DNA from 3 places in the Stenotrophomonas maltophilia group sp. vghtpe118 genome. Region 2 is predicted to be linked to each of the others. Evidence: predicted binding sites of a transcription regulator. Region 2 holds the regulator's gene; each other region holds the start of a gene.
What was found. The regulator FliA, encoded in region 2, starts transcription of late flagellar genes. The targets are predictions, from matches to a motif close to TAAAGTTTNNCNNNCNNNGGCCGATAA.
Positions count from the first base shown of each region.

Region 1: ACUDTM_RS18465 (methyl-accepting chemotaxis protein) is a predicted target of FliA. The motif match lies at 1,209-1,235, and genes of this name have one in related genera.
Region 3: ACUDTM_RS18590 (GGDEF domain-containing protein) is a predicted target of FliA. The motif match lies at 1,698-1,724, and genes of this name have one in related genera.

Region 1 covers NZ_CP199672.1:4,035,881-4,039,151, forward strand. The annotation lists gene ACUDTM_RS18450 (DUF2628 domain-containing protein) at 1-210, shown strand, start outside; gene ACUDTM_RS18455 (hypothetical protein) at 266-520, shown strand; gene ACUDTM_RS18460 (hypothetical protein) at 664-1,056, shown strand; gene ACUDTM_RS18465 (methyl-accepting chemotaxis protein) at 1,267-3,271, shown strand, end outside.
Region 2 covers NZ_CP199672.1:467,923-471,193, reverse strand. The annotation lists gene flhF (flagellar biosynthesis protein FlhF) at 1-812, shown strand, start outside; gene ACUDTM_RS02230 (MinD/ParA family ATP-binding protein) at 799-1,686, shown strand; gene ACUDTM_RS02225 (RNA polymerase sigma factor FliA) at 1,683-2,426, shown strand; gene cheY (chemotaxis response regulator CheY) at 2,484-2,876, shown strand; gene ACUDTM_RS02215 (protein phosphatase CheZ) at 2,876-3,271, shown strand, end outside.
Region 3 covers NZ_CP199672.1:4,061,646-4,064,916, forward strand. The annotation lists gene ACUDTM_RS18585 (MFS transporter) at 1-150, shown strand, start outside; gene ACUDTM_RS18590 (GGDEF domain-containing protein) at 250-1,665, opposite strand; gene ACUDTM_RS18595 (TonB-dependent siderophore receptor) at 1,952-3,271, shown strand, end outside.

The DNA.
Region 1 (3,271 bases), 3.6 Mb from region 2:
TGGCCAGCAGGTGTCCCCATCGAGGGCAATGCCTGCATTGTCGAGCTGCGACTGGCGCCCCCGGGGCGAGTGCTGGAGGCCAATGTTCTGGAGCCGTGCACGTTGAACGACGCCCAACGCGAGATGATGCTGGGTGAAATCAGGCGCACGGACTTCACGATCGAGGGGAAGATGCGGTTCTTCAACCGGCATACCCTCATTGGATTGTGATCGCTGACATCCGGCGAGAGTCGCTCTGGAAATGGTGCATGCAGGGAGATTATTGGTGAAAGAACAGCTCTTGACGATCGAGGAAGCTTACATGGCGATGTTCTACTTCCTCCAGATCGACTATTCCCGCGGCCCCAGCGATGAGATCGGGGGGCTGCTGGGTTCACTTGGCTGGAGTCTTAAGGAGGATCGAAGCCCCACGGATCCAGGTGCGTGGGAGGACTGGTTGGACGCGGTGAGAGCGTCCATGGGGAACAGCGAGGAGGGCATAAAGGATATGAGTGCTACCTACACTGATCTGAAGCGGTAGCCGGATTGTTGCGAGCTCCCATGGGTAAGGTGGGCAGGGGTAGTCCGTATGAATCAGGAATTCTTCAGGACAGAAATGAAGCCGAAGACGAAAGTGGCCATGCCGAGTCATGAAGCTGTTGGCTTCAGATTGATGGTTCGATAATGAGCATTTCGCTGTTTCTGGAAGTCGAAGCCGGTGCCGATCTGGGTGCCGTGCTGCACGCCCTGGATTCGATCCAGGCCGAGTACTCCGACGGTACTGACGGTCTGCGTGGATATCTTCCAGCATCCAACACTGGCTTCGGGTTCGGCATCGTCGACCCGCCGGAAGCTGTCGTAGCGGAAGGGATTGAGGCCTCGTGGCAGGTGGGCCTGCTCGGCTCGTTTCATTTCCGCGCGAGCGGGTTTGAACGTGCCTGGGAGGAAATATGCCACTTCATCAAGCGTTACGCCGCGACGTGCGAGTTCCAGTTTGTGCTCTCCTTCCAGTTCGAGAGCGTCTATGCGGCAAGTCTCGGGAAGGCTCTGGTCTTCCCGGGGCCTGTTGCCCTGTAATGCCAGATAGCGGGGCGGCAGGCCCCGGCCTTATCCTATTCTCGGTACACGTGGCGATATGCCTTCTGGATATAACGCCCTCGTGGGTCGCCCGCTTTCACACCTGTCTGCACAGTTCCAGAGTTTTGGATCGATATAATAATATCGCCCTATAAAGTTTCCCTTGCCTGCGCCGCCATCGATCATACGGCCATGATCAAGGGAATTGAGATGCTCGCCTTACGCAACCTCCGAGTGGGATCCCGGCTGGGTGCCGGGTTCGGTTTGCTGCTGCTGTTCATCGTGGCCATCGTCGGCCTGGCGCTGTACGGAAACCATCTGAAGTCTGCCCAGTTCTCGAAAGTGGTGGACGTCAACATGGTGAAGATGCGGCTGTTGAACGAGATGCTGGATACCAACAACGCAGTGTTGATGCACCGCAGGCTGATGGTGATCAAGCGCGGCGAGGATTTCGACAAGGATTATCAGAAAGCGCAGGAGCTGTCGCAGACCTACGATGGTATCTGGGCCAAGTACATCAAGATTCCACGCGACGCCACCGGCGATGCCCTGGTTGCGAAAATCGACGCGGCACGCAAGGCGACAGACGCCTCCACCCAGCATCTGCACGAGCGCATGAAGGCGGGTGATTTTGACGGTGCGGCCAAGGAACTGCTCGCCGAGCACGGACTGGCTACCGCATGGAACGAGACGATCTCGACCCTGCTGCGGCATCAGGAGACACTGACCGCGCGCAGCCGCGAGGAATACCGTTCAACCGAATCCTGGACCGGCACGCTGTCGATCGTGTTCGGCGTGCTGAGCCTGATACTGGGCTCGCTGGCCGCGTGGGCCATCACCCGCAGCCTGACCCGCCCGCTGGAAGGTGCGGTGAAGCTGGCCGACGGCATCGCCAACGGGCGGCTGGACAACAGCATCGACGCGTCCGGCAACGATGAGGTGACGCAGCTGCTCAGGTCGATGCAGCACATGCAGGCGCAGTTGCAGTCGGTGATGGCGGCGCAGGGCGAGTTGGCCCGTCAGCACGATGCAGGCAGCCTCAGCTATCGCATGGACGAAGGTGCCTTCCCCGGCGACTACGGGCGCATGGTGCACGAGACGAATGCGCTGGTCGGCTCGCACGTGCAGGTGCAGAACCGGCTGATCGAAGTGATGAAGCATTACGCCCGTGGCGACCTGTCGGTGGACATGGATCCGCTGCCGGGCGAGAAGGCGGCGATCACCCAGGCAATGGACGAGACCAAGACCAGCCTGTCGGCGATCAACAGCGAGATCCGCCGGTTGGCGACAGCGGCCGCGGCAGGCGACTTCAGCCTGCGCGGTGACGAAGGTCGCTTCGCCTACGATTTCCGCGACATGGTGGCCGGGCTCAATCGTCTGATGCAGACCACCGACGAGAACCTGGTACAGGTGTCGACGCTGCTGCAGGCTATTTCGCGCGGTGACCTCACCGTACGCATGCAAGGTGATTTCCACGGCGTGTTCGCCCGCATGCGCGATGACTGCAACGCCACCGTCGATCAGCTCAAGCAGATTGTCGGCCGCATCCAGTCCAGTGCGTCCAGCATCAACCTGGCAGCGGGCGAGATTGCCTCGGGCAACACCGATCTGTCGCGGCGTACCGAGCAGCAGGCGGCGAACCTGGAAGAGACGGCGGCGTCGATGGAGGAACTGACCTCCACCGTGAAGCAGAACGCCGAGCACGCACGCCAGGCCAACCAGCTCGCCATCGGCGCGCACAGTGTCGCGTCACAGGGCGGCGAGGTGGTCGGCCAGGTGGTCACCACGATGTCGGCCATCGAAGCCTCGTCGAAGAAGATCGCCGAGATCATCAGCGTCATCGACGGCATCGCCTTCCAGACCAACATCCTGGCCTTGAACGCGGCGGTGGAAGCCGCGCGTGCCGGCGAGCAGGGCAGGGGCTTTGCGGTGGTGGCCAGTGAGGTGCGCACGCTGGCACAGCGCTCGGCCGGTGCGGCCAAGGAGATCAAGGGCCTGATCGAGGATTCGGTCGGCAAGGTCGCCGATGGATCGGCGCTGGTCCGCCAGGCAGGCACCACAATGGGCGAGATCGTGGCGTCGGTGCAGCGCGTGACCGACATCATGGCCGAGATCTCTGCCGCGTCGCAGGAGCAGAGCTCGGGCATCGAACAGGTCAACCAGGCGGTGGTGCAGATGGACGAGACCACGCAGCAGAATGCGGCGCTGGTGGAAG
Region 2 (3,271 bases):
GCTGCCCGGTGCGCGCCACCGCGCTGGACCTGATGGACGAGTACGGCTTCGATGCTGGCCTGGCCCGCGACGTCGCCATGCAGATTCCGCTGGAGACCGAGGCGCACCGAGGCCGCGGCCTGATGCTGGGGCTGATCTCGCGCAAGCTGCCGATTGCCCCGGTCGACCCGCTGGAGGAAGGCGGCGTGATCGCGCTGGTGGGCCCGACCGGCGCCGGCAAGACCACCACCATCGCCAAGCTGGCCTCGCGGTTCGCCGAGAAGCACGCGCCGCGTGACGTGGCTCTGGTCACCACCGACACCACCCGCATCGGCGCCCGCGAGCAGCTGTATGGCTACGGCCGGCAGCTCGGCATCGCCGTGCACGAGGCCAACAGCGGCACCGACCTGGACCAGCTGCTGGAACGCCTGAAGGACTACAAGCTGGTACTGATCGACACCGCCGGACTGGGCCCGCGCGACCGCGCGCTGGCCGCCCAGCTGCAGTGGCTGCGCGCCGCGCGCCAGGTGCGCACCCTGCTGGTGCTGCCGGCCAACACCAGCTTCGGCGACATGGACGAGGTGGTCCGCCGCTTCGGTGCCGCCAACCTGCAGGGCCTTGTGCTGAGCAAGCTGGACGAAACCGGCCGCTTCGGCAACGCCCTGTCGGTGGCCGTGGACCACGCCCTGCCGATCACCTGGGTGACCGACGGCCAGGACGTTCCGGACGACCTGCACCGGGCCAGTGCGGCCAATCTCGTACTTCGCCTTGAAGATTTGCGCCGAGCGGCCGATATGCCCTGCAACCCGGAGTTGAACCATGCCGTCGCGTGAGTACGCCAAGCTGACCAAGACCTTCCCGCTGTCGGCCACCCGCAGCGAGCCGCTCGGCCCTGTGCGCACCATCGCCGTGACCGGCGGCAAGGGCGGCGTGGGCAAGACCAACGTGTCGGCCAACCTGGCCGTGGCGCTGGCCGGCATGGGCAAGCGCACGCTGCTGCTGGACGCCGACCTCGGCCTGGCCAACATCGACGTGATCCTGGGCTTGAACCCCACCTATACGCTGGCCGACCTGGTTGCCGGCCGCTGCTCGCTGGACGACGTCATCGTCGAAGGCCCGAACGGCGTGCTGGTGGTCCCGGCCGCGTCCGGCCGCCGGCACATGGCCGAGCTGGCCCCGGCCGAGCACGTCGGCCTGGTCAACGTGTTCTCCGAGCTGGAACGCGAGCTGGACATCATGGTGGTGGACACCGCCGCAGGCATCACCGACGGCGTGCTGACCTTCTGCCAGGCCGCGCAGGACACCGTGGTGGTGGTCTGTGACGAGCCGGCTTCAATCACCGACGCCTACGCGCTGATCAAGGTGCTCTCGCGCGAACGTGGCGTGGACCGCGTCCAGGTGGTGGCCAACATGGTGCGCGACCCCAACGAGGGCCGCGTACTGTACGAGAAGCTGACCCGCGTCTGCGAGAAGTTCCTCGCCGATGTCTCGCTGAACTATCTGGGCTGCGTGCCGCAGGATGACTGGCTGCGCCTGTCGGTGCAGCGCCAGCAGCCGGTGGTGAAGGCCTACCCGTCCAGCCCGTCCGCACTGGCCATCACCGAGATCGCGCGCCGCACGGCCCGCTGGCAGGCGCCCACCGAACCACGCGGCGGCGTCGAGTTCTTCCTCGAACGCATCCTCAAGCAGCGCGGGGTGGCGGCATGAAAGGCGCGGCCCAGTACAGGGAAGTCCAGCGCTCGGCGGCCAACGACGTCATCGCCCAGCACTCGGACCTGGTGCGGCGCATCGCCCACCATCTGGCCGCGCGCCTGCCGGCCAGCGTCGAAGTCGACGACCTGATCCAGGCGGGCATGATGGGCCTGATCGAGGCTTCGCGCAGCTACGACGCCGACCAGGGCGCCTCGTTCGAGACCTATGCCTCGATCCGTATCCGTGGCTCGATGATCGACGAGATCCGCCGTGGCGACTGGGTGCCGCGCTCGGTGCACCGCCGTGCACGCGATGCTGCGGCCACCATCCGCCGCCTGGAACAGAGCAGCGGCCGCGCCGCCAGCGCCACCGAAGTGGCCGCCGCGATGGAGATGCCACTGCCCGAGTACCTGCGCCTGATGGAAGACGCTGCGCGTGGCCAGGTGCTGAGCCTGGAGTCGCGCATCGAGGACCAGGGCGAGCTGGACACGGTCGCCCAGGGTGGCCCGACCCCGCAGCAGGTGCTGGAGCGCAGCGAGTTCGGCCGCGAGCTGGGCAAGGCCATCGGCCATCTGCCCGAGCGCGAACAGCTGGTGCTCTCGCTCTACTACGAGCAGGAACTCAATCTGAAGGAGATCGGCGCGGTGCTCGGCGTGAGCGAGTCGCGGGTCTGCCAGATCCACGGCCAGGCGGTGCTGCGCCTGCGCGGCCGGCTGAAGGTATTCGAGGCCGTCGACGCCGGCCTCGAAGAATGAACATCCCCGAGGCAGCTGCCCCCGGCCGCCCGGAATGAACAACAAAGGAACTCTGCTTTGAACAAGAACATGCGCATCCTGATCGTGGACGACTTCTCGACCATGCGTCGCATCGTCAAGAACCTGCTGGGCGATCTGGGCTTCACCAACACCGCCGAAGCCGAGGACGGGCATGCCGCGCTGTCGCTGCTGCAGAGCCAGCCGTTCGATTTCGTGGTCACCGACTGGAACATGCCGGTCATGACCGGCATCGAGCTGCTCAAGGCGATCCGTGCCGACGCCAAGCTGAAGACCCTGCCGGTGCTGATGGTCACCGCCGAAGCCAAGCGCGAGCAGATCATCGAAGCGGCCCAGAACGGGGTGAACGGCTACATCATCAAGCCGTTCACCGCGCAGACGCTGGAAGAGAAGCTCGGCAAGATCTTCGAACGCCTGGCGGCCAGCGCCTGATGGACACCACGGTCGACAAGAATGCCCTCGCCCTGCGCCTGCAGGAAGCACTGGACGCACTGGAGTCCGGTGACGAAACCGCCTGGCGGCAACGCATCGACGGACTGGTCGCGCTGCGCACGCAGCCGATGATGAGCGGCCTCTCGCGGCTGGCCCGCGAGCTCGGGCAGGCCCTGGGTGAACTGCCGACCGTGCCCAGCGAGGCCGGCGAACTGGACGATGCCTGCGCACGCCTGGACCACGTGGTGGCGATGACCGAACAGGCGACGCACCGCACCCTGGACCTGGCCGAGGAATGCCGCAGCCTGACCGAACAGCTGCGCGCCGAAGGCCTGCAGCCCGGCCAGGATGCACAGCTCGAGCGCATCCGCCACAACCTCACCGAGATCGCCCTG
Region 3 (3,271 bases), 3.6 Mb from region 2:
GGGCCCTGGGTGCACGCCCGGCACGGCTGGCCTGCCGTGTGCCTGCTGGGCGCCGGCATCGCGCTGCTGGCGCTGCTGTGGTGGGCAGCGTGGCGGAGGCGGGCGGTGAAAGCAGCGGCTGCCGCGCGAATCGGTAGAGTCGACTGTTAGTCGACTGCTCCTCGTTCCGACGGCAAAAAGCTCCGCGCTGCGCGCGGTAGTACTAACAGTCGACTCTATCCGCCACCGGGATTCTTCATTTCCGCCAGTTCAGCGCTGCAACGCGCGCCGCCCCGGCGCTTCCTGCAGGTCGGCGCTGGCCACCACCACGCGGTTGCGGCCGCTGCGCTTGGCCTCGTACATCGCCGCGTCGGCACGTGCCATCAAGCGTTCGTAGTCCGGGTGGCCATCATGGCCGGCCACGCCGATGCTGGCAGTCAGCGACAGAACCTGGCCGTTGGCCAGTGCCACTGGCGACTGCGCGATCTGCCGGCGCAGGCTCTCGGCGATCACCGAGGCCTGTGACTCACTGGCGGCAACCAGCACCACCACGAACTCCTCGCCGCCGTAGCGGAACAGGTAGTCGCTGCCGCGGGTCAGCTGGCCGAGCAGGCCGGCCACGTGCTGCAACGCGCGGTCGCCGGCATCGTGGCCGTGGCCGTCGTTGATCGCCTTGAAGTGATCCAGGTCGAGCAGCAGCAGCGAGAACGGCGTGCGGTTGCGCGTGGCCAGCTCGATCTCCCTGCGCAGCACGGTAGGCAGGAAGCGGCGGTTGAGCAGGTTGGTCAGGGCATCGCTGCCGGCATCCAGTTCACCGATGCGTTCGAACAACAGCGTCATCAGGGTACGGATGGCGGCCAGGTCCTCGCGAATGGCCGGCAGCACCGCCAGTCGTTGCGCCGGGGTGTCATGGTTTGCCCGCTGCAGGTTGCCGTCGATGCGGGCCATCAGTTGGCCGACCTGCTGGGTTTCGCTGCTCTCGCCGAAGCTGGGGATGCCCTTGTGGGTGAACCACAGGCCGAATTCCGAGGTCGCCAGGCTGGCGCTTTCGCTGGCCTGCACGTGGCCGGCGAGTGCGTACAGCAGGGCGTTCTCCCAGTCCAGCAGCAGTGCACGCTGACGCTCGCGTTCAGTACCGACATTCTGCACCAGCGAGAACAACCGGTAGGCAGCATCGGCGCGGGTGGAGCGCTCACGTGCATGGGTGTAGGCCAGGGTCATGCCTTCCATGGCGATGTCCATGATCGCGCTGAGGCAGTCGATGGCGGCGAACGCGGTGGCGCTGTCGGGCGCGTCGTCGCGCAGGCGCACGAACAGCTCGTGCTTGAGTACGCGTGCGCCGCGGGTGACCAGGTCGACCGGAATGCCGACCCGGGCATGCACATCGCCGATCACCCGTTGCGAGGCAACGGTGGCGGCAATGCCGTCGGCATCGGTGGTCAGCAGCTGCACCAGCCAGCGCTGCATGGCCGGTTGCAGGCGTTGCTTGACCTGATCGTGGGACAGGAAGCGGCGTGCACGCCCGTCCTGCAACAGCACTTCGTAGAAGCGTTGGGCCAACGCCGGCGGGGCATCGGTTGCGGCGGCGTGCAGCAGCGCGGTGGCGGCAGGGCCGGCCTGTTGCAGGCAGTGCTGCCAGGCCTCGGCCAGCGGCTGGCTGGCATCGTCCAGTTGGGGTGGTTCCACGTCGATCTCTGACTGCGTACGGCAAACCACGGGTATCGGCCGCGGTGGCGTGCGGTTGATGGTGGGCAAGCCGGCCAGTTTAAGCGCGATGCAGGGTCGTCCGGCACGCAGGGCACATCAGGCCTGCGGTAGCAATGAGCGAACGCATTTGAGAATCACTCGCATTGATGGGAGAATGCGCGCACGGATCGGGCCGCAGGCGACTGCAGCGACGCTCCGCCTCCCCCTCGTCGTTGCCTCAAGCCCTTTGCCAGAGGCCCCGTTGCCCTGCCAGAAGGTCCAGATCATGTCTCCTGCCGTTGTCCTCTCGCCGCGCCCGCTGGCGCTCGCCGTTGCCGCCCTGCTGGCGGGCAGCGCCCTGACCGCCCAGGCTGAAGCCGACGCCACCGATATCGACACGGTGCACGTCACCGCTTCGCAGATTGCCCGCCAGGCGTTGGGTACCTCGACCATCACCGCAGAGGACATCGCCAGGCGCCCACCGGCCAACGACATCGCCGAACTGCTGCGCACCATGCCGGGCGTCAACCTCACCGGCAACAGCGCCTCGGGCCAGTACGGCAACAACCGCCAGATCGACCTGCGCGGCATGGGCCCGGAAAACACCCTGATCCTGGTCGACGGCAAGCGCATCGGTGCGCGCGATGCCGTGCGCATGGGCCGCAGTGGCGAGCGCAACACGCGCGGCGACACCAACTGGGTGCCGGCGGAGATGATCGAGCGCATCGAAGTGCTGCGCGGACCGGCGGCGGCACGCTATGGCTCCGGTGCTTCCGGTGGCGTGGTCAACATCATCACCAAGCACCCGACCGGCGACCTGACCGGTGCGGTCGACCTGTACGGGCTGGTGCCCGAACACAGCGCCGAAGGTGGCAGCGAGCGCGTCGGCCTGCAGCTGAGTGGGCCGATGACCGACACGCTGTCGTTCCGCCTGTACGGCAACCTCAACAAGACCGACGCCGATTCACTCGATCTCAACCGCCAGTACGCCACCCAGCCGAACGCAGTGCCACCGGCTGGCCGCGAGGGCGTCAAGAACCGCGACATCAACGCGCTGCTGCGCTGGGACGTGACCGCCGACCAGGTGGTCGAGTTCGAGGCCGGCACCAGCCGCCAGGGCAACATCTATGCTGGTGACCGCGCGGTCAGCACCACCGGCACTTCGACCGGCATCGATCTGGCCGCCCTGGCCGACGGCAAGGCGGAAACCAACCGCATGTACCGCAACACCGGCGCGATCACCCATCGTGGCCGCTGGGGCGATGTCACCTCGCGGGTGACCGCTGCAGTTGAAGCGGTGAACAACTCGCGCATCAACGAAGGCCTGGCCGGTGGCCCGGAAGGCAGCTTCAACGGCACCGACTGGTCGACCTCGCGCCTGCGCAACTACCAGCTGGATGGCGAAGTGAGTTTCCCGACCACGCTGGGCGGCGCCGAGAACATCTGGACGTTGGGCTTTGAATACCTGGACAGCCGGCTGACCGACCCTTATTCGATGAGCCAGTCCAGCAGCAGCGGCGGTGGCATCCCGGGGCTGTCGGCCGATCGTGCGCGCGGCAAGGCCGATGCGCAGACCACGGCGGTGTTCGTGGAAGACAACATCTAC